Regions from separate parts of the Streptomyces sp. NPDC002825 genome, predicted to be linked through region 1. Evidence: riboswitches for the same ligand, from Rfam matches in the RefSeq annotation. Region 1 holds a riboswitch; each other region holds the start of a gene.
What was found. A riboswitch is a leader RNA that binds a small molecule or an ion and turns the genes downstream of it on or off. The one in region 1 is predicted to bind cyclic di-AMP.
Positions count from the first base shown of each region.

Region 2: it holds a riboswitch for cyclic di-AMP, as region 1 does, so the genes downstream of both, ABT041_RS22065 (M23 family metallopeptidase) here and ABT041_RS05770 (LysM peptidoglycan-binding domain-containing protein) in region 1, are expected to answer to the same signal.
Region 3: it holds a riboswitch for cyclic di-AMP, as region 1 does, so the genes downstream of both, ABT041_RS18315 (M23 family metallopeptidase) here and ABT041_RS05770 (LysM peptidoglycan-binding domain-containing protein) in region 1, are expected to answer to the same signal.
Region 4: it holds a riboswitch for cyclic di-AMP, as region 1 does, so the genes downstream of both, ABT041_RS20590 (M23 family metallopeptidase) here and ABT041_RS05770 (LysM peptidoglycan-binding domain-containing protein) in region 1, are expected to answer to the same signal.

Region 1 is NZ_JBEOVH010000003.1:233,441-238,673, forward strand. Features, by position in the region: gene ABT041_RS05760 (phosphocholine-specific phospholipase C) at 1-1,408, shown strand, start outside; gene ABT041_RS05765 (DUF6197 family protein) at 1,467-2,090, opposite strand; cyclic di-AMP (ydaO/yuaA leader) riboswitch at 2,474-2,629, shown strand; gene ABT041_RS05770 (LysM peptidoglycan-binding domain-containing protein) at 2,634-3,449, shown strand; gene ABT041_RS05775 (phosphoribosyltransferase family protein) at 3,433-4,737, opposite strand; gene ABT041_RS05780 (alpha/beta fold hydrolase) at 4,858-5,233, opposite strand, start outside.
Region 2 is NZ_JBEOVH010000017.1:28,487-33,719, forward strand. Features, by position in the region: gene ABT041_RS22050 (bifunctional acetate--CoA ligase family protein/GNAT family N-acetyltransferase) at 1-373, opposite strand, end outside; gene ABT041_RS22055 (HPr family phosphocarrier protein) at 581-862, shown strand; gene ABT041_RS22060 (GntR family transcriptional regulator) at 999-1,682, opposite strand; gene ABT041_RS22065 (M23 family metallopeptidase) at 1,874-2,644, opposite strand; cyclic di-AMP (ydaO/yuaA leader) riboswitch at 2,657-2,821, opposite strand; gene ABT041_RS22070 (M16 family metallopeptidase) at 3,022-4,389, opposite strand; gene ABT041_RS22075 (M16 family metallopeptidase) at 4,416-5,233, opposite strand, start outside.
Region 3 is NZ_JBEOVH010000013.1:20,853-26,085, forward strand. Features, by position in the region: gene ABT041_RS18305 (PrsW family intramembrane metalloprotease) at 1-441, shown strand, start outside; gene ABT041_RS18310 (aldo/keto reductase) at 448-1,395, opposite strand; gene ABT041_RS18315 (M23 family metallopeptidase) at 1,560-2,660, opposite strand; cyclic di-AMP (ydaO/yuaA leader) riboswitch at 2,672-2,819, opposite strand; gene ABT041_RS18320 (PP2C family protein-serine/threonine phosphatase) at 3,021-4,232, opposite strand; gene ABT041_RS18325 (MerR family transcriptional regulator) at 4,512-5,233, opposite strand, start outside.
Region 4 is NZ_JBEOVH010000015.1:78,536-83,768, reverse strand. Features, by position in the region: gene ABT041_RS20600 (SIMPL domain-containing protein) at 1-465, opposite strand, end outside; gene ABT041_RS20595 (SGNH/GDSL hydrolase family protein) at 905-1,696, opposite strand; gene ABT041_RS20590 (M23 family metallopeptidase) at 1,860-2,798, opposite strand; cyclic di-AMP (ydaO/yuaA leader) riboswitch at 2,801-2,975, opposite strand; gene ABT041_RS20585 (tyrosine-protein phosphatase) at 3,332-4,153, shown strand; gene ABT041_RS20580 (DUF6126 family protein) at 4,160-4,315, opposite strand; gene ABT041_RS20575 (helix-turn-helix domain-containing protein) at 4,349-4,978, opposite strand; gene ABT041_RS20570 (aspartate aminotransferase family protein) at 5,054-5,233, opposite strand, start outside.

The sequences.
Region 1 (5,233 bases):
GTCGTACGCCGAGGCGCTCCAGCGCGCCGGAGTGAGCTGGAAGGTCTACCAGAACGCCCAGGACAACTACGGCGACAACGGCCTCGCGTACTTCAAGAGGTTCACCGACGCGCGCCCCGGGGATCCGCTGTACGACCGGGGCATGGGCTCGGTCCCGAAGGTGACCGGCTCGACGCCGGACGACATCGCCGCCGCGATCCGCGCCGACGTCGTCGCGGGGACCCTGCCGCAGGTGTCGTGGGTGGTCGCGAGCGAGGCCTTCTCGGAGCACCCGTACGCCCCTCCGGGGGACGGCGCCCACTTCGTCGACCTCGTCTACCGCGCACTGGCCGCGAACGCCGAGGTCTTCGACTCCACGGTGCTGTTCCTCAACTACGACGAGAACGACGGCTTCTTCGACCACGTGCCGCCCCCGGTCGCCCCTCCGGGGACCGCGGGCGAGTACCTCGACGGCGTGCCGATCGGACTGGGCTTCCGCGTCCCGATGATTGTCATGTCCCCGTGGACCCGCGGCGGCTGGGTGAGCTCCGAGGTCTTCGACCACACCTCCGTGCTGCGCTTCATGGAAACCTGGACGGCGGCGCTCGGCACGCCGGCCACCTGCCCCAACATCAGCGCCTGGCGGCGGAAGGTCACGGGCGATCTCACCGGGGTCTTCGACTTCGCCAACCCGGTGTACGGAGTTCCCGCGGGCCTCCCGTCGACGGCGAAGGTGATCGGGCAGGCCACCTGCGGCCCGCTGCCGAACCCGGCGCCGCAGAACAACGCGCTGCCCGCCCAGGAGCCCGGCACCCGGCCGGCGCGTGCCCTGCCGTACCAGGTCAACGGCAACCTCGACCGGTTCGAGTTCGGCGCCGCGGGCAAGATCCTGGCCTGGTTCTCGATGACCAACCAGGGCGCGGAGGCCAAGCGCTCGGCGCACTTCTCGATCCACCCGCACCAGTACCGGGACACGGCCGCCTGGCAGTACACCGTCGACCCCGGCGACACGGCCACGGACTACTTCAACATCGGCCTCGGCTCGGGCTCGGGGAAGTACGACATCTCGATGATGGGCCCCAACCGCTTCCTCCGGCGGTTCATCGGGGACGCCTCCAAGGCGGGCAAGGCCGTCGAGGTGGCCGCCCGGTTCGCGCCCGAGGCCGGGACGGGCAAGACGGCCCTGTGGTTCAAGATGACGAACACCTCGGCCGGTCCCGTCACCTTCACCATCCGCTCGAACGCCTACCGTTCGGACGGCCCGTGGACGTACACCGTGCCGGCGAACTCCAGCCGCGAGGACTTCTTCAACGCGGTGGCGTACAACGGCGGCTGGTACGACTTCACCGTCTCCGCCGACATCGACGGCACCTGGTCGCGCCGGTACACCGGGCACATCGAGACCGGCGCCGCGAGCGTCAGCGGCTGAGCCACTCCCCCGCGTGCCGGGCGGCGGCCATCCCGCCGCCCGGCACGCGGCCTTCCTGTCAGCGGCCGGCGTGCGCGGCGCGGCGGATCGTGGCGTCGAGGAGGGCCACCGCGTGGGCGGCCGTGCGGCCGGGGGCGCGGTTCCACGGCCCGATCAGCCCCTGCCACCCGCGCGAGCGCAACTCGGTCATGATCCAGGCGGCCGCCTCGTTCATGGTGTCCGTACCGCCGTAGCCGAGCCGGTGGGCCGCGAGCAGCGCACCGCAGACACACCGGGCGCCGCGCGCGTCCCGCAGCTTGTACGGGGCGTTCTGCCAGCCCCACTCCGTCAGCACCAGGCGCGCGTAGCCGAGGTGGACCGAGGGCCGCAGCTCGGCCTGCCCGATGCGGCGCCAGGCATGCAGCCGGTCCGGCAGCACGGCTCCCAGACGGCCGGGAAGACGGCGCTCGACGGGCAGCGCCGGGGGCAGGGCGGCGAGCGCGTCGGCCACGAGCCGGTCCACCGGCACGCTGAGCAGCTGCCGCCAGCCGTCCTCCGCCGGCGGGGACGCGTCCGGGGCGGGCCAGTCCGTGACGATCCGCTGCCAGGTGGCGCTCTCGAAGAGAGCGGCCGCCTCGCGGTCGAGGGCATCGAGGGCGTCCGGGGTGTCGGCACGGCTGAGCAGGGAGGGGGAAGGCGGCATGGACGTGACTCCTGGGTCGACTGCCTCCATCTTTCAAGACAAATGTCGGTTTTGCCACTTTTACTCCGAGCCGGTGAGTCGCCCCCCCGAACGCCCCATCGCGGGGATTTCACCCCGAATTACCCACCCCGGAATTAGAGCCCAAATTCGGACATTACTCTCCGGGTGACGCGACTCACTTATGCGACCCGACCGCTCGGCGGCGCCTTCCTCCACCCCGTACCGGACAAGGAAGTTCGACACCCACGGCACGGCATCGATCATGAATCGACCGAATTCATTGATCCATTACCCGGCGCACGGCATCCACTCCTCTTGTTATCCGTCGCATTACTGGCCTACGGTCACCTCCATTCGAGCGGAACGCCCAATCCTGCCGCCGCTCGTTAAACCTCCCTTTTCACCCGACGGCAGGAGCGGGGGACCCACGAATACGCCGGTCCGGAATCCGGAACGGCTCGGGGTGAAGCCGCGTGCGCGCGGCCGGACATCTCCCGTCCGAACCCGACAGCTCACCCCGCAGGCGCCGGAGAGGACACCGTCATGCCTGCTCACGGTAAGCACCGCCGCCCCCGCCGCAGCCCCGTCTCCCGCGGCCTCGCCCTGGTCGGCACCGGTGGCGCCGCCCTGACCCTGCCGCTGATCGCCCCGGCCGTCGCCGGCGCGGCGCCCGTCTCCGGCGCCCCGCAGATCGCCCCGCAGACTCTTGCCGCCCCGGCCGCGCCGGCCGCGGCCAAGGCACCCGCCGCCGCGCAGACGTACACCGTGGTGAGCGGCGACTCGCTTTCCCTGATCGCCCACAAGAAGGGAATTCAGGGCGGCTGGAAGAGCCTTTACCGTGCCAACAAGAGCGTCGTGGGTGACAATCCGTCACTCATTCGCCCCGGCATCGAACTGACGATTCGTCGGGATTCCGCGAAGGCAGCTCCCGCGAAGGCCAAGGCCAAGAAGTCCGCCGTCTCCACCGGCAAGGGCTCCTCCGCCGCCGCGGCCGCCCCTGCCGTCGCCAAGGCCGCCCCGATCGCCGCCACCAACTACGCCGACAACCTCGACGGCTGGATCCGGGAGTCGCTGGCCATCATGGGTCAGCACGGCATCCCCGGCACCTACGACGGGATCCTGCGCAACGTCATGCGGGAGTCCTCCGGAAACCCCCAGGCCATCAACCTCTGGGACTCCAACGCCGCCGCCGGCACCCCCTCGAAGGGCCTGCTCCAGGTCATCGAGCCGACGTTCCTCGCCTACCACGTGCCCGGCACGTCCATGGACCTGTTCGACCCGGTCGCCAACATCACCGCCGCCTGCAACTACGCGGCCGACCGCTACGGCTCCATCGACAACGTCAACTCGGCGTACTGATCCCCTTTCCCCGGAAGTGCTCCTGGAACCAGGAGGTGGCGAGGTCCGCCACCTCCTCCAGGGCACCCGGCTCCTCGAAGAGGTGGCCGGCGCCGCCCACCACGGAGAGCCGGTTCTCACAGCGCAGCAGCGCCTGGGCCCGCCTGTTGAGGTCCAGGACCAGCGCGTCCGCGCCGCCCACCACCAGGAGCGTCGGGGCGCGCACCCGCGCCAGGTGCTCGGCCGCGAGGTCCGGCCGGCCGCCGCGTGAGACGACGGCGCTCACCGGGGACGCGGGATCGCCCGCCGCCCACAGCGCGGCGGCCGCGCCCGTGCTCGCGCCGAAGTACCCGAACGGCAGCCCGGTGCTCTCGGGCCGCGCGGCCAGCCACTCCGTGGCCCCGGCGAGCCGCCCCGCCAGGAGCGGGGTGTCGAAGACATGCGCCCGGTCGGTCGCCTCCGACTCGGTCAGCAGGTCGAAGAGCAGCGTCCCCAGGCCCGCCCGGTTGAGTGCCTCGGCGACGGCCCGGTTCCGCGGGCTGTGGCGGCTGCTGCCGCTGCCGTGCGCGAACAGGACGATGCCGCGCGCGCCCTCGGGCACCGCGAGGCGCCCGCCCAGGGTGACCCCGCCGACCGGGATCCGGACGTCCGTGTCCCGCACGACGGGGTCCCGCCCGGCCCTGTTCCGGTCCAGGCACTCGATGACCTCGGCATCCGGGGTCTGCGAGAAGTCCTGGTAGAACTGCCCGATCGCGAAGAACAGCTCCGGCGCGTGCACGCTGACGGTCTCATCGGCCTCACCGCCGAGGCGGGCCGTCCAGCCACGCGGCGCCACCGGGACCGCGAGGACGATCCGGGCCGCGCCCCGCGCCCGTACCACCCGGCAGGCCGCCAGCGCCGTGGCCCCGGTGGCCAGCCCGTCGTCGACCACGACGACCGTCCGCCCTTCGAGGGGTACGGACGGCCGGCTGCCCCGGTAACGCTGGGCGCGCTGCTCGAGCTCGGCGTGCTCCCGCTCCTCCACCGCGGCGAGATCACGCTCGCCCACCCGGGCCTCCTGCAGCACCCGCTCGTTGAGCACCCGCACGCCACCCTCGCCCAGGGCGCCCATCGCGAGCTCCGGCTGATAGGGCACCCCGAGCTTCCGCACGAGACAGATGTCGAGCGGCGCGTCGAGGGCGTCGGCCACCTCCGCCGCCACCGGGACGCCGCCCCGTGGCAGCCCGAGGACCACGACGTCATGGCCCTTGAGGTGGTCGAGGAGGGGGGCCAGCTGCCGCCCCGCGTCCGTGCGATCGCTGAAGAACATGGTCCGCCGCCCTTCCGCCTGCGCGGCTCGGGCCCCGGGGAGGAACGGTGTGCCCCGTCCCCTGCCCGTCTCTCCAGGGTAGTCGGGCGCGTCCCCGGTCGACGGGGTCCGACGCCGCCCTCAGGCTCCGAGAAAGGCCTCGATCGCCTCGGCGAGGGCCTGCGGGGTCTCCTCGGGGGCGTAGTGCCCGGCGTCCTTGAGTACTTCGAGACGCGCGTTCGGGTACCAGCGCAGCCAGGTGGCCTCCATCGCCTCGCTGCCGAGGGCGGGGTCGTGGGCGCCGACGACGAGCAGGACGGGTACGGGGTTGTCGCGGACGCGCTCGTGGAAGTCGGTGCGGGACCAGGAGTCCAGGTAGGCGCGGAAGGCCGGGGCGGAGGAGCGCGTGACGGAACGGTCCACCAGGCCGCTGAGCCAGGCGTCGTCGTAGCGGCCGCCGGTGGTGTTGTCGATGATCGCGCGCCGGTTGGCCGGTTCGTCGGCGGCTCCGGCGAAG
Region 2 (5,233 bases), on a different contig from region 1:
GGGCCGAGGCGGGCATTCCGTGGGCGTTGATGCGGTCGTAGCGCACGGTGGCGATGAACTCGCCGCCCACGGTCGCCGCGAGCCCGACCCGGTCCACGAAGTCGTGGTGGGTGAAGCGGTGCACGTCCTTGGCGGAGAGCCGCGGGTAGGGCGCGAAGAAGCGGTAGTACTTCGACTCGTCCGAGACCTGCTCGTAGAAGCTGACGAGCCGGTCGGCGTCGTCGGCGGTGATCGGCCTGATGCGCGCGGTGCCGCCGTCGCGGAGCACCACGTCCGCCTCCCAGTGGTCCGGGTAGGCGTGCTCCGCCGGGGCGGGCCGCGCCGATGCCGCCGGTGGTTCCGCCGCTTCCGACTGCTCCGACGCGCTCTGCATGGGGTCAGCCTACGGCCGCGACACGACTGTGGCACCGGTCGCGGGGTGGGGAAGCGGGACGCAAGGTGTTGCAAGCTGGGGAGGGCCGACGGTCGGTCCGGTCCGGGCCGAAGGGTCGCCTCTTCCGGGCCGTAGGTCGGCGTGAGCACCGCGCAACCCGTGAGAGACTGGTCTAGACAACCCGCTTGAGACTTGAAGGGCAACACCATGGCTGAGCGCCGCGTCAACGTCGGCTGGGCCGAGGGCCTGCACGCCCGCCCCGCGTCCATCTTCGTCCGTGCCGCCACGGCTTCCGGCGTGCCGGTGACGATCGCCAAGTCCGACGGCACCCCCGTGAACGCCGCCTCCATGCTCGCGGTGCTCGGTCTGGGTGCGCAGGGCGGCGAGGAGATCGTTCTCGCTTCGGAGGCCGACGGCGCCGAGGCCGCGCTCGACCGCCTGGCGAAGCTGGTCGCCGAGGGCCTGGACGAGCTCCCCGAGACCGTCTGACCCCGACCCCCCGAACGGTGAATGGCCGTGCCCTCCGGAATTCCGGAGGGCACGGCCATTCGCATTTCCCTCGTCCTGTTTTCGGGCAGCACGAAAACCGCGGCGGAATACCTATTCTTTGTATACGGCGTGCATGTTAATTCCGGACACTCGCCGTGTTGACGGCATGTTGCGAAACCCTCACGCGGCCGCGCTCCGGGTTTTTGAGCCGGTGCAGCGGCATCGACCGCTCCGCGTGCAGCGCGGTCAGCGACCTCGCCCGCTCGGCGTCGCCGCGCGCCACCGCGTCCACGATCGCGCCGTGCTCGGCCCATGCCTCCACCGGCTGGGCGGGCTGGTCCACCACATACATCCAGGCGATCTTGTGCCGCAGCTGGGTGAGCAGCGCCGTCAGGGCCGGGCTGCCCGAGGCCTGCGCGAGCGTCTCGTGGAACCAGCCGCCGAGCGAGCGCAGATCCTCGCCCTGTCCGCGCCTGGCCCGCTCCTGCCCCAGCCTGACCAGGCCGCGCAGCACCTTGAGGTGCGCCTCGGTGCGCCGCTGCGCGGCCCGCGCGGCCCCGAGCGGTTCCAGCAGCGCCCGCATGTCGAGCAGATCGGCCGCCTCCTGCTCGGTCGGCTCGGCGACGTGGGCGCCCGCATGGCGGCGGGTGACGACGAAGCCCTCTGACTCCAGGGTGCGCAGCGCCTCGCGGACCGGGACGCGGGAGACCCCGTACCGGCGGGCGAGCTGCTCCTCCGTCAGCCGGCTGCCCCGCTCGTACACACCGGAGACGATGTCGTCCCGAATCGCCGTGCATACCGAGTGCGCGGGAATGCGCATGTCCGACCTCCGCTTTGGTCCGCGCGAGTCAATTCCGTCGGCGCCTGTTCTGCGCCCGATCTTCGACTCTATTGCAGCGCGCCGGAATTTCCGATGCCCCAGCGGAATCCATGGCCGTCTTTTGGTCAGCGAAAAGCCCCGGCTCAGTACGAGCCGGGGCTTTTGCGACGCGGTGCGCGGCCGGGGTCGGGTCAGACCTGGACGCCGCGGGCGCGGAGGTACGCGATGGGGTCGATGTCCGAGCCGTACTCGGGGCTCGTGCGCGCCTCGAAGTGGAGGTGCGGGCCGGTGGAGTTGCCGGTCGAGCCCGAGATGCCGATCTGCTGGCCCGGCTCGACGGTCTGGCCGACGTAGACCCCGATGGAGGAGAGGTGGCCGTACTGGGTGTACGTGCCGTCGTTCATCCGGATCACGATGTTGTTGCCGTACGCGCCGCCCCAGCCGGCCTCGACGACGGTGCCGGAGCCGACGGAGACGACCCGGGTGCCGTAGGCGGCGTGGAAGTCGATGCCGGAGTGGCTGCCGGAGGACCAGAGCGAGCCGCCGGTCTTGTAGCCGGTGGAGACGTACGAGCCGGCGACGGGGAGCTGGAAGGAGGCCAGGCGACGGCGCTCGGCCTCGCGGGCGGCGCGCTCGCGCTCGAGCCGGATCTCCTTGGCGCGGGCCTCGGCCTTGCGCTTCGCCTCGGCCTTGGCCTTCGCCTTGGCGATGGCCTCGACGGCCTCCTGCTCCTGGGCGGCGGCCTGGGCGTTGATCGGGTCGACGAGGGAGTCCTCGGTGATGACCTGGGTGAGGCCGGTGTCCTCGACGGAGTGCTTGTCCGTGTCGGCGGCGAGCGCCGGGGAGGCGAGGGTTCCGATGACGCCGGTGGTGGCGATGGTCGCGACGCCGGCGATGCCCGCGCTGCGGCGCGCCATCCGGCTCGGACCACGATGCTTCCCGGTGGCACGGGTGAACGCCATGGAGAGGCTGATCCTTTCCTTCCTTCTCGCCTACCGGGTTAGCTGACGGGTTCGGAGCAGGAAGGTCTCCTACGAGCCCCTCCGTCGAGACGAAGGCGCCCGATTCACCCCAGGGACTACGTGTGGGTCCCCGGCTCCCCAGGCTCGCGCCTGACGGGGACTCGGCGATGACTGTCCGATGCCGCGGGTGCGGCACGTGCAACTGACGAACAGCCGCACCGACGCTATGTCGATCGTCTTTCAATCACCAACCAGACACGCCTTTTGTAAGACATGCCACAGGGCAAACGATCACCCTTACCGACAATACGGACAAAGCGGAGGACCCCGACGAACTATGCCGTCGGGGCCCTCCTGTTGTCGTCTGCCGGCGGGAATCAGCCAGTCACGACGGTCACTTCACCGATGCCCAGAGCGCGCACCGGCTCCGCGACCTGCGCCGCGTCGCCGACGAGGACGGTGACGAGCCGGTCCACCGGGAAGGCGCTGACCACGGCGGCCGTCGCCTCGACCGTGCCGGTTTCGGCCAGGCGCGCGTACAACTGGGCCTGGAAGTCGTCCGGGAGGTGCTGCTCGACCTGGTCGGCGAGCGTCCCGGCGACGGAGGCGGCCGTCTCGTACTTGAGGGGCGCCACGCCCACCAGGTTCTGCACGGCGGTCTCGCGCTCGGCGTCGGTGAGGCCCTCGGCGGCGAGCGTGCGCAGCACCTTCCACAGGTCCTCAAGTGCCGGGCCCGTGTTGGGGGTGTCCACGGATCCGCTGATGGCGAGCATCGCGGCGCCGTTCCCCTCGGCGTCCGAGCGGAGCACCTGACCGAAGGCCCGCACGCCGTACGTGTAGCCCTTCTCCTCGCGCAGGACCCGGTCCAGACGCGAGGTCAGCGTGCCGCCGAGGCAGTACGTGCCGAGGACCTGGGCCGGCCAGACGCGGTCGTGCCGGTCGGGGCCGATCCGGCCGATGAGCAGCTGCGTCTGCACGGCGCCGGGACGGTCCACGATGACGACCCGTCCGGTGTCGTCGGCGGTGATCGGCGGCATCGGCAGCGGCTCGGCCGGCTCACCGGTCCAGGCGCCCAGCGTCTCGGCGAGGACCTTCTCCAGGTCGACGCCCGTCAGGTCGCCGACGACCACGGCGGTGGCCGTCGCGGGCCGGACGTGCGCCTCGAAGAAGGCACGGACGGCGGCGGCGTCGATCGCGGCGACGGTCTCCTCGGTGCCCTGGCGCGGCCGGGACATCCGGGACTCGGCCGGGAACAGCTCCTTGGAGAGCTGCTTCGCGGCACGACGGGCCGGGTTGGCCGTCTCGTGCGGGATCTCGTCGAGACGGTTGCGCACCAGGCGCTCGACCTCGGTGTCCAGGAACGCCGGGGCGATCAGGGCCTCGGAGAGCAGCCCGAGCGCCTTGGGCAGCCGGGAGACCGGGACCTCGAGGGAGACCCGTACGCCCGGGTGGTCGGCGTGCGCGTCGAGCGTGGCGCCGCAGCGCTCCAGCTCGGCCGCGAACTCCTCGGCGCTGTGCTGGTCGGTGCCCTCCGAGAGCGCGCGGGCCATGATGGTCGCGACACCGTCGAGACCGGCCGGCTCGGCGTCCAGCGGGGCGGGCAGGAAGATCTCCACGGCGACGACCTGCTGGCCGGGGCGGTGGCTGGTGAGCACGGTCAGACCGTTGTCCAGCTTCCCGCGGTCCGGGGCCGGGAAGGCCCACGGCTTCGCGGTGCCCGGCTGCGGCTGCGGGTGGAAGTCCATGCTCGTCAAAGACGCGGCGGCGTCGGTCACTGGTCCGCTCCCTCTTCGTCATCGCCGTCGGCGTGGTCGCTCTGCTCGGTCGCCAGGGGCTCGTAGACGAGCACCGCGCGGTTGTCGGGGCGCAGCTTGGCAGCGGCGACCTCACGCACCTCGTCGGCGGTGATCTCCAGGACGCGGTCGACGGCGGTAAGGGCGAGCTGCGGGTCGCCGAACAGCACGGCGAACCGGCACAGTTCGTCCGCGCGGCCCGCGACCGTGCCGAGCCGGTCCAGCCACTCGCGCTCCAACTGGGCCTGCGCGCGCTCCATCTCCTCGGGCGTGGGGCCCTCGGCGGCGAAACGGGCGAGCTCCTCGTCGACGGCCGCCTCGATCTGCGGGACGTCGACGCCACCGGAGGTCTTGACGTCCAGCCAGCCGAGCGAGGGCGCCCCGGCGAGCCGCAGCAGGCCGAAGCCGGCGGCGACGGCCGTACGGTCGCGGCGGACCAGACGGTTGTGCAGCCGGGAGGACTCCCCGCCGCCCAGGACCGTCAGGGCCAGGTCGGCGGCGTCGCACGCGCGCGTGCCGTCGTGCGGCAGCCGGTAGGCGGCCATCAGCGCACGCGCCGGGACCTCCTCCTCGACGACCTCGCGCAGCTGCTCGCCGATGACCTCGGGCAGCTCGCCGGAGCGCGGCTCGGGCTTGCCGTCGTGGGCGGGGATGGAGCCGAAGTACTTCTCGACCCAGGCGAGCGTCTGCACCGGGTCGATGTCGCCGACGACGGACAGCACGGCGTTGTTCGGGGCGTAGTACGTGCGGAAGAAGTTCCGCGCGTCCTCCAGGGTCGCCGCGTCCAGGTCGGCCA
Region 3 (5,233 bases), on a different contig from region 1:
GCGCTCATGGTCCCCGCCTTCGGCCTGCTGACCTGGCTGGCGGTGTGGAGCCGGCAGCGGGAGCTGCGCACGATATCCGGGGAGCTCCCGGCGTACGCGGCGGCCGGCTGGCTCGCCCCGACCGAGCCGCTCGCGCTGTCCTCGATGCGCGCCCGGCAGATGGCCCGCTCGTTCGCCGCCCGGACGTACGGCCGGCCGGCCGCGCAGGCGGTCGGCGAGTACGAGTCGTTCGCGACGACCCTGGCGTTCCTGCGGGACCGGGCCAGGCGCGGCACGGCGGGACCCGATTTCCCGGCCCGGGAGCAGGAGCTGCTGCACCACCTGTGGCAGCGCCGCGCGGTCGCCTCCCCGGCCCTCACGTACGCGGCGCGGGCGACGGGCCGGGCCTGGGCGCCGCCGCAGTACCTGGACTACGACGGCTACAACCCGTACAGGAGTTAGCTCGGGCTAGACCGCCGAGGCCTTGGTGAGGAGCTCGACTTCGGCCTCCGTCAGCTTCAGGTCGGCGGCGGCCACGAGGGCCGGGAGCTGTTCGACCGTGCGGGCCGAGGCGATCGGCGCGGCGACGGTCGGCCGGGCGGCGAGCCAGGCGAGGGCGACGGTGGCGAGCTCCGCCTCGTGCGCCTCGGCGACCGTGTCGAGGGCGGAGAGCACGGCCCGGCCCCGCTCGGTGTCCAGGTGCCCGGCGGCACCGGAGGCGCGGACGCTGTCGACGGTGGTGCCGGGGCGGTACTTGCCGGTGAGGAAGCCGGCCGCGAGCCCGTAGTACGGGACGGCCGAGAGCCCGGCCCGCTCGACGGTCTCCAGGAGCGGGCCCTCGTAGGTGTCGCGGGAGACCAGGTTGTAGTGCGGCTGGAGGGCGACGTACCGGGTGAGGCCCTCGGCCTCGGCGAAGTCGAGGGAGGCGCGCAGCCGCTCCGGGGAGATGTTGGAGGCGGCGACGGCCCGCACCTTGCCGTCCTTCACCAGCTGGTCGAGGGCGGTGACGATCTCCTCGACCGGGACGGACTCGTCGTCGAAGTGCGTGTAGTAGAGGTCGATGTGGTCGGTGCCGAGGCGGCGCAGGGACTCCTCCGCGCCCGCCTTGATGGTGGTGGCGGAGAGGCCCTTGAAGCGGGGGTGGGCGCCGACCTTGGTGGCGACGACGATGTCGGAGCGGTTGCCCCGGGAGGCGAGCCAGCGGCCGATGACGGTCTCGGACTCGCCGCCCTCGTTGCCCTCGGCCCAGGCGGAGTAGACGTCGGCGGAGTCGACGAAGTTGCCCCCTGCGGCGGCGTAGGCGTCGAGGACGGCGAAGGACTGTTCCTCGTCGGCGGTCCAGCCGAAGACGTTGCCGCCCAGGGCCACGGGGAAGACGTGCAGGTCGGAGCTGCCCAGCGTGCGGAGAGAAGTCATGCGGTGATCAACCGTCTCCGCCGCCGGGCCTATTCCGTACGAGCGCCGGGATCAGCGTCCCGGGGATGGGTGCCGCAGGATCAGAACACCGGGATCCAGCACACCGGGATCCAGCGCTCCGGATCAGAGCGCCGGATCAGAGCGCCGGGATCAGCGCTCCGGGATCAGAGCGACAGGCCCTTCGAGCGGAGCCAGGCCGCCGGGTCGATGCCGTCGCCGCCGGCGGTGTGGACCTCCATGTGGAGGTGGGCGCCGGTGACGTTGCCGGTGGCGCCGACGCGGCCGATGGTCTCGCCGGTGCTGACGGTCTGGCCGGCGCTGACCAGCATGGACGAGAGGTGGCAGTACCAGACCTCGGTGCCGTCCTCCAGCTCCAGGACGATCCGGTAGCCGTAGGAGCCGGACCAGCCCGCCGACTTGACCGTCGCTCCGTGGACCGCCTTGAGCGGGGTGCCCGTGGGGGCCGCGAAGTCGAGGCCGGTGTGGTAGCCGGAGGACCACATCGAGCCGGCCTGCATGTAGGTGGCGGTGAGGGTGTACGAAGAGACCGGCAGCGAGTAGCTGGCGGCGAGCTGGGCGAGACGCTCGGCCTCGGCCTTCGCGGCGGCCTCCGCCTCCGCCTTGGCCTTGGCTTCCGCCTCCGCCTTCGCCTTGGCTTCCGCCTCCGCCTCGGCGGCGGCCTTCTCCGCGGCCGCTTCCTTGGCCGCGGCCTCCGCGGCGGCCTTCTCGGCCGCCGCCTTCTCGGCCGCGGCGAGCTCGGCGGCGTCGGCGGAGGCCTGCTGCTGCTCGGCCTGCTGGAGGATGCGGGCGCGCAGGGCCTCGCCCGCGGCGGGGGCGGCGGCCTGCTGGGTGCTCTCGTCGGCCGTGGTGGTGTAGGTGGCGGCGGTGAGCGGGTTCGGGTTGGCGCGGGCCTCGGAGACGGGCTCGCTGTGCTCCTCGGGGAGGAGGTCGCCGACGCCGGGGAGGTCGTGGGCGTCCGGGAGGTTCAGGTCGGGGAGGTCCGGCAGCGATATGGCCACCGGGGGCTTGTCCTGCGCGGTGGCGAGGCCGCCCGCGCCGACGGCCGCGATCACGCCGACGCCGAGGACGGTGGAGGAGCGGGCGAAGTTGGAGCGCTGCTTGACGACCCGGTGCCGGCCGCCGGAGCGGCTCTCGGCGCGGAGGGAGCCCTCGGTGGGGTTCCACTCGGTGTCCGGAGCGGCGGGACCCGCACCGCCACCGAAGGCATCGAAGGGGGCTTCGGGTGCGGGGGTGTTGGACGCCACGGGGGCGCGCTCCTTTCCTTCCGTCTCGCCTACCGGGTTAGCTGACGGGTTCGGAGCAGGAAGGTCTCCTACGGGCTCGCTCGCACGAGTGCGAAGGGGCCCGATTCACCCCAAGTGGTGGTTCCCCGGTTCCTTTTCAGGATTCGGCGCGTGCGCACGGTGCCGCCTCTTGCGACGGCTGGGACGACCGCGCTGCGTTATCGAACGTTAATAGACAGGGGGTCCCGATTCCAAGCCGTTGCTCTTGATCATTCATTGAATTGAGAGGTAATCGCCCGACTTGACCCCCGTTCAGACAGAGACCGCCAAACACTCGCGATCTGACGTTAAGTCAATTGTTATCGCAGTGACACCCCTCGACTACACCGGGTGACCGGAGCCGTCCGGCGGCACCACCGGCATCGTCCGGCGCCGCTCGGGCTGCCCCGTCGCCGGGCGGCTCACCGCGAGCAGCGCCATGTCGTCGGTCGCCCCGCCGCCCGTGTGGAGCCGTACGTCGTCCACGAGCGCGTCGAGCAGTTCCTCGGGCCCCGGGAAGATCCGCCCGGCGAGCCGCGCCGCCGGATCGTAGAAGACGCCCCGCGCGTCCCGCGCCTCCGAGAGGCCGTCCGTGTAGAAGAGCAGCGTCGCGCCCGGCGGGAAGGGCCGGGCCTCGGCCCGGTCCGGCCACGCCGCCAGTTCCCCCATGCCGAGCGGCAGCGCCGCCTCGCCCGGCTCCAGCGTGTCCACCCGCCCGTCCGCGTACAGCATCAGCGGCGGCGGGTGCCCGCGGTTGACGACCCGCACGAAACCGTCGAAGGCCCCGCTCCCGTCACCGCGCGGGATCTCGGCCAGGACGGCCGTGGTGAACCCCTCGAAGGCGTCGAGCCCGTCCCGCCGGGTGCCCTCCCGGGCCAGCGCCCGTTCGAGGCGCTGCGCCACGCCCTCCAGGCTCCGCTCCTGCTCGGCCGCCTCCCGGAAGGCCCCGATGACCACGGCGACGGCCTCGACCGCGTCCATCCCCTTGCCCCGGACGTCCCCGACCACCAGCCGCACCCCGTGCGGGGTGTCCTGGACGGCGAAGAGGTCGCCGCCGATGAACGCGTCCGCCTGCGCCGCCTCGTACCGCGCCGCGCACTGCAGCCCGCCGATCCGCTCGGCGGGCATCGGCAGCACCGCCTTCTGCGCGGTCTCCGCGATGACCCGCGCCGAGGCGAGCCGCTCGCCGCTGCGGCGCACGACCCGGTTGATGAGGAGGGCGAGCGCCGAGACGGTGGCGACGGTCAGGGTCTCGGTGAGGGCCGGGATCTCGTCGGTGGTGCCGTTGTAGACGTGCAGTCCGACGGAGGCGAGGACGGCCGCGATCCCGGTGAGCAGGGTGGTCAGCGTGGAGAAGAAGGGCGCGGCGATCAACGGGGCTGCGGAGAAGAGCGGCGCCGCCGTGTACTCGGGCGGGGTCAACACGTCGAAGACGACACCGCCCACGATGACCAGCGGGGGCAGCGCGCGGATGAACCGCCGGGCGCCGCCGTACGCGGGACGGCCCCCGCCGCCCCGCCGTCCTCCGCCCGCCGCTCCTAGGGGGTGCCCCACCTGTGCTCTCCTGCCCGGTCCGACCGGCCGCGGTCCGCACCGCGCCCTCCCAGGGTGGCCGCCGCGGGACGGTGAGGCGACTCCCACGGGGCCGAGTGGCGTACGAGGCCGGCCCGGCACCCGGGGCCGAACCCTTCGCAGCCGCGCTCCCGACGCCCGACCCCCGTCAGAAGTTCCGCCCGGCGCACACGCTCCCGACCCCCGTCAGAAGTTCCGCCCGGCGCACGCCTCCCAACCCCCGTCAGAAGTTCCGCCCGGCGCACGCGCTCCCGACGCCCGTCAGAAGTTCCGCTCGGCGTACACCTTCATCGCGTCCCGGACGAGGATCGCGGTGCCCTCGCCGTGCCGGTCGAAGTTCGCGGTGAAGCGGGGGTCGTCGACGTACATCTGCCCGAGCCCGATCAGGTACTCCCTGCTCGGCGTCGTGGTCGTCGACAGCCACGCGACCTGGCGCCGGGCGATCGCCTGCACCTCCTCGCTGTCTGCGGCCAGGCCCTCCCGGGCCGCCCGCGCGAACTCACGGGCGACGCCGGCCTGCTCGGCCATGAACGCCTTCTTCTCCTCGTCACTGAGCGAGCGCCACCAGCGGTCGCCCTTCTCGTACGCCTCGCGACCCCAGCGCTCGCTGACCTCCTCCTCGTACCGCGTGTGGTCGAAACCGTCGAACACTTCCTCGGCCATGAGTTCCTCTCCCTCCTCGGTCTTCCGCAGAGTGGTCCGCACCGACGCGATCTGGCGTCCGATGCGCTCTCGCTCCTGCTCCAGGAGGGCGAGATGGGTGCGCAGGGCGGCGGACGTGTCCCGCTGACCTGCCAGGACCTCGGCGATGGCGGGCAGCGAGAGCCCCAGCTCGCGCAGCAGCAGGATCCGCTGCAGCCGCACGAGCGCCGCCTGGTCGTAGTACCGGTAACCGTTCGCGCCGATCCGGCTCGGTTCCAGCAGTCCGCGCTCCCCGTAGTGGCGGAGGGTGCGGCTGGTGGTGCCGGCCTTCTTGGCGATCT
Region 4 (5,233 bases), on a different contig from region 1:
GCCGATGACCTGGCCGGTCCGGTCGAGGTCGCGGACCTTCACCGAGAAGGACTGACCCGCCTGATAGCCCGTCACCTTGCTGTCCCCGGCGGTGTTCTGGGTGTAGACCGGGGCCAGTGAGAGGTTGTCGGTGCGGATGTCCCGGTCGGCGATCCCCTGCTTGTGCAGGACGTCGAGGAGCGCCTCGGCCGCGGTGGTCTGCGCCGACATCGCCTCCTTCGCCGTCGGGCGGGTGGCCTCGACCCCGACGGACACGATCGCCAGGTCGGGCGCGGCGGACGCGCGGCCGTTGCCCGTGACGGTGACCGTGGCCGTGGCCGGGTCCGTGGCGGCGGTGCGGAGGGAGGTCCGCTCGGGCGCGGCGGCCAGGGCGGGGGCAGCCGTGCCGGCGAGGAGGCCGCCGAGCACGGCGGTGGCGGCGAGCAGACGGGCGGTACGGGCGGCACTGGGCCGGCGGATCGTCACAGGCGGTCCCTTCGGGGGGCGGGTGCCGGGGCTCCGGCGGGCACATCCCAGCACCCGGCGCCGCCGCGTCCCGCGCGCCACTCCTGACCGGCCGCCCCCTTCACCTCTCCGCACCAACCGCGCCGGGGCCGGGACCCCGGGGGCACGAGCCGGGGAACCCGTACGCCGGCCCGCACCGCGCCGCCCGAATCCCCGCGCCCGCCCGTTCGCCGTCCGCCGCTCGTGCACCGCGCCGCCCGAATCCCCGCGCCCGCCCGTTCGCCGTCCGCCGCTCGTGCACCGCGCCGCCCGAATCCCCGCGCCCGCCCCCTCGGCGCCCACCGCCCGTGGACCCTGCCGCCTGCACCCCCGCGACCGCCCCTCAGCCGTCCGCCGGCCGCCGACCGTCCGCCGCCGAGCCGCCCCCTCGGCGTTGCCGCCCGCGTCGCCGTACCGCCCCCTACAGCGGCATGAGGTCGGGGCGCTTCGCCTCGACGTGGTCGCCGGAACTCTCGCCGCGCAGCCGGCGCCCGATCCACGGCACCAGGTACTCCCTGGCCCAGTGGATGTCGTCGCGGCGCACCTCGAGCGTGCCGCGCGGCGGGACCGGCGGCCAGGGCTGGTCGGGGTCGGCGGGCACGGGCATGCCGAGGACCTGGGCGGCGCGCAGGGCGACGCGGGTGTGCCCCTCGGGCGAGAGGTGCAGCCGGTCGTCGTCCCAGGCGCGCCGGTCCTGGACGGACTTGAGCGACCACAGGTCGAGGACCGGGCAGTCGTAGCGGTCGGCGATGGCCCGGACGTGACCGTTGTACGTGGCGATCTTGCCGCGCAGGTGCTTGAGCAGGGTCACGCCGCGGGTGTCGAAGCCGGTGGTCACCATGACGGTGCCGACCGCGGAGGTCAGATCGGCGACGGCGCGCTCGAAGCGCTCGGCCACGTCGTCCGGGTCCGTCCCGGGGCGGATGATGTCGTTGCCGCCCGCGCAGAAGGTCACCAGGTCGGGGGCGAGTTCCTTCGCCCGGGGGACCTGTTCCGCCACGATCTGGTCGAGAAGGCGCCCGCGTACGGCCAGGTTGGCGTAGCGGAAGTCGTTCTCCGGCAGCTGGTCGGCGAGCAGGACCGCGAAGCGGTCCGCCCAGCCGACGTACGTCCCGTCGGGCCCGGGGTCTCCGACGCCCTCGGTGAAGCTGTCACCGATCGCCGCGTACGACCCGAATGCGTTCTTGTCTGTTGATCTCGAATCGTCTGCCACGGGAGCACATCCTTCCCCTTCGGATGTGACCTACGCGACCGTAAGGAGGGGTTGACGGCGGGTGACATATGCCACCGATAAAGATTCCGCCAAGCCGGAATACGCCGGAGGCCCGGCACGTGCGTGCCGGACCTCCTGACGTCGAAAGCGTGCTGACATGATGTCAGATGCTGACGCCGTGCGACCGCAGGGCGGCCAGCGGGTCGATGTCGGAGCCGTACTCCGGCCCGGTGCGCATCTCGAAGTGCAGGTGCGGGCCGGTGACGTTGCCGGTCGCGCCGGAGAGGCCGATCTGCTGTCCGCCGGTGACGGTCTGGCCGGCGGAGACGGAGATGGAGGAGAGGTGGGCGTACTGCGAGAAGGTGCCGTCGGCGTGCTGGATGACGACCTGGTTGCCGTACGCGCCGCCGTCGCCGGCGGAGTAGACGGTGCCGGGGCCGACCGCGACGACGGTGGTGCCGGTGGAGGCGATGAAGTCGACGCCGGTGTGGTAGCCGGAGGACCACATGGAGCCCGAGGCGCGGTACGGGGTGGAGATGCCGCCGTTGACGGGGACGACCCAGCCGGAGGACGAGGTCGTGCCGGTCGAGGCGGAGGACGACGAAGAGGAGGAGGTGGTGGCGGCCGGGGCCGAGGAGCGCTCGCTGCTGCGGGAGGCGCGCGGGGTGTCGCCGTTCTTGCCGGAGCCCTGCGTGCTCTTGTGCGTGGCCTTCGCGTGGGCCTTCGCGGTGCTCTTGCCGCCGAGGGTGAGCTTCATGCCGGGCAGGATCAGCGAGGGGTTCTCGCCGATGACCTGGCGGTTGTCCTTGTAGAGCTTCTGCCAGCCGCCCGCGAGGTGGTGCTCGGCGGCGATCTTCGACAGGTAGTCGCCGCGGACCACGGAGTACGTCTTCGGCGCGGCCTTCGCCTGGGCGGCGGGGGCGGTCTTCACCTGGGCGACGGCCTGGGCGGGAGCGGCGGCGGGGGCGGCCTGCTCGGCGGCGTGGGCGCCGGTGGCTCCGAGGAGCGGGAGGGCGACGACGGCGCCGCCGGTGCCGGCGGCGGCGATACCACGGGTCAGGCGGTTGGCCTTGGGGCGGCGGTGCTTACCCTTCGCGGGCATGGCGAATTCCTCTCCGTCGCCTGCGAGGTGAGCTGTCGGGTTCGGACTGGAGATGTCCGGTCGCGTTCTCACACGACTTCACCCCTAGCCGTCCTTCTTCGAGGGATCGGCGTACTTACCTGGGTCCCCCGCTCCTGCCTCGTACGGGTGAGTGCGGATTCCGGGCGGTGGCAGGATTCGGCGGTCCGACCGGAGTGAGCGCGACGCTAGACGAGGGGGGTCGGCGTGAACAAGCCACGATTTTCAAGGATTCGCGGATCTCTTGATATTCGGCCGGAATTCCGGTCACCCTCCGTGGATGACGCTCCCTCGATCTCCTTTTCCCCGGGGGTATTTGGAAAAGACGATCAGGCACGGTCCGTCACGGTTATGACGCTGCTCACGCGCCGTTCCCCATCTCCCCTACAACCGGGGCGGGTTACCCCTAACGCCTCAATACGGACAGATCACCCATTCCCGTCCGAGGGGGTGCGTGTTCCCGCCCCCACCCGAGATGATTGCCCCAGGAACCGATCTACAGAACAGGAGCAGCCGTGACGCAGCAGCTGCCGCAGACCCCGCCCGCCGGAGCCGACGAGCCCGAGCTGACGGAGGTCCGCAACTTCCGGGACGTGGGCGGCCTGCCGACGACGGACGGGCGCGCGGTCCGCCCCGGCCGCCTCTTCCGCAGCGGCCACCTCGCGCACGCGACGGAGGAGGACGCCGCCTTCCTCGCCTCGCTGGGCCTGCACACCGTCTTCGACTTCCGCAACGACGCGGACCGGAGGATCGAGGGCGCGGACGTCGAGCTGCCCGGCGTGCGGAACGTGAACATACCGCTCAACGACCCGGCCGACGGCAAGGAGTTCTGGCGGCTGGTGCGCGAGGGCGAGATCGCGCAGCTGCGGGAGATCCTCGGCGACGGCAAGGCCGCCGCCCGGATGTCCGATTCGTACCGCAAGAACGTGCTTGAGCGGACCGAGGAGCACAGCCGGCTCCTGCACTCCATGGCGGACGAGAGCGTCCCGGCCCTGCTGCACTGCGCGGCGGGCAAGGACCGGGCCGGGGTCGCCATCGCGATCACCCTGCTCGCGGTCGGGGTCGAGCGGGAGGCCATCGAGGCGGACTACGTGAAGTCGAACGCCCCGCACCGCCGCTACAAGGTGCGCCGCAGCTCCACCTCCCCGGACGCGATGTCGCCCGAGGTGATGGAGCTGCTCAGCCCGCTCTTCGACGCGCGGGTGGAGTATCTGCGGGCCGCCTTCGACACGATCGAGACGACCTGGGGCTCGGTGGACGCCTACCTCTCCGAGGGCCTGAAGCTGGCCCCGGAGACCCGCGAGCGGCTGCGGGAGCGGTTCCTCACCGAGGCGTAGCCCCGGCTACTGGTTCTGCCCGCCCAGCATGAAGAGCAGGTAGAGGAAGCCGGCGAAGAGGTGGCCGGCGATCAGGTAGGCGAAGAGGCGGAGCACGAGCCCCTTGGGGAACTTGCCTTCACCGCGCTCCTCGCCGGTGACCGGTACGGACTTCTCGGACATGTCGGTCCTTTCCTGAGGAATCGTCATGGAACGTCAGCGCCGGTGCGGGGTCCCGTCGCCGAGGCACAGCTCGGCGACGGGGCTCTGCATCAGGGTGTGGACGAAGAGCAGCTCGGCCCCACCGGGGGTGGCGGCGCCGATCCGGTGCGGGGTGAGCGAGTCGAAGTGCGCACTGTCCCCGGGGTCGAGGACGTGGACGACCTCGCCGAGCGCGAGCCGCACCCGCCCCTCCAGGACGTGGATCCACTCCTCGCCGGGGTGGACCCGCACGATGTCGGCCCGGGTGGCGTACGGCACGTGGACCCGCAGGCACTGCAGGGCGCGCCCGGCGCCGCCCGCCTGGCGGTAGATCCAGCCGTCGGCCTCGACGGGTTCGGAGCGGTCGGCCCGGACGACCGGATCACGCTCGGGGGGCGTCTCGCCGAGGAGCTCGGAGACCGTCGTACCGTAGATACGGGACAGGGCGAGCAGCATCGGCAGCGAGGGCTGCCGGTTCCCGGTCTCCAGGCGCGACAGGTGCGCCGGGGAGAGGCCGGCCCGCTGGGCGGCGGCCTCCAGGGTGAGTCCCCGGCGGCGGCGCAGGGCCCGCAGCTGGGGGGCGACGTCGGGCAGGACGCCGACGGTGGCGGGGTCCGGGGAGGTCTCCCCGGGGACGTGGTCCATGCGTCCATTCCGCCAGGATCGTGCCTCTGAGGCAACTTTATTGCCTCAGAGGCAAAACCCCGGGACCCGATCCGGTCAGCGCTGCGCGACCGCCTGCTTGACCAGCGTCTTTCCGAAGTCCCACATCAGCCCGCCACCGCCGTGGGCGTCGTCCATGACGGCGGTGAAGGCGGTGACGAACCGGTCCACGTCCGCCTCGTCGATGACCAGCGGCGGGATCAGCTTGATCACCTCCAGATGGTCCCCGGAGACCTG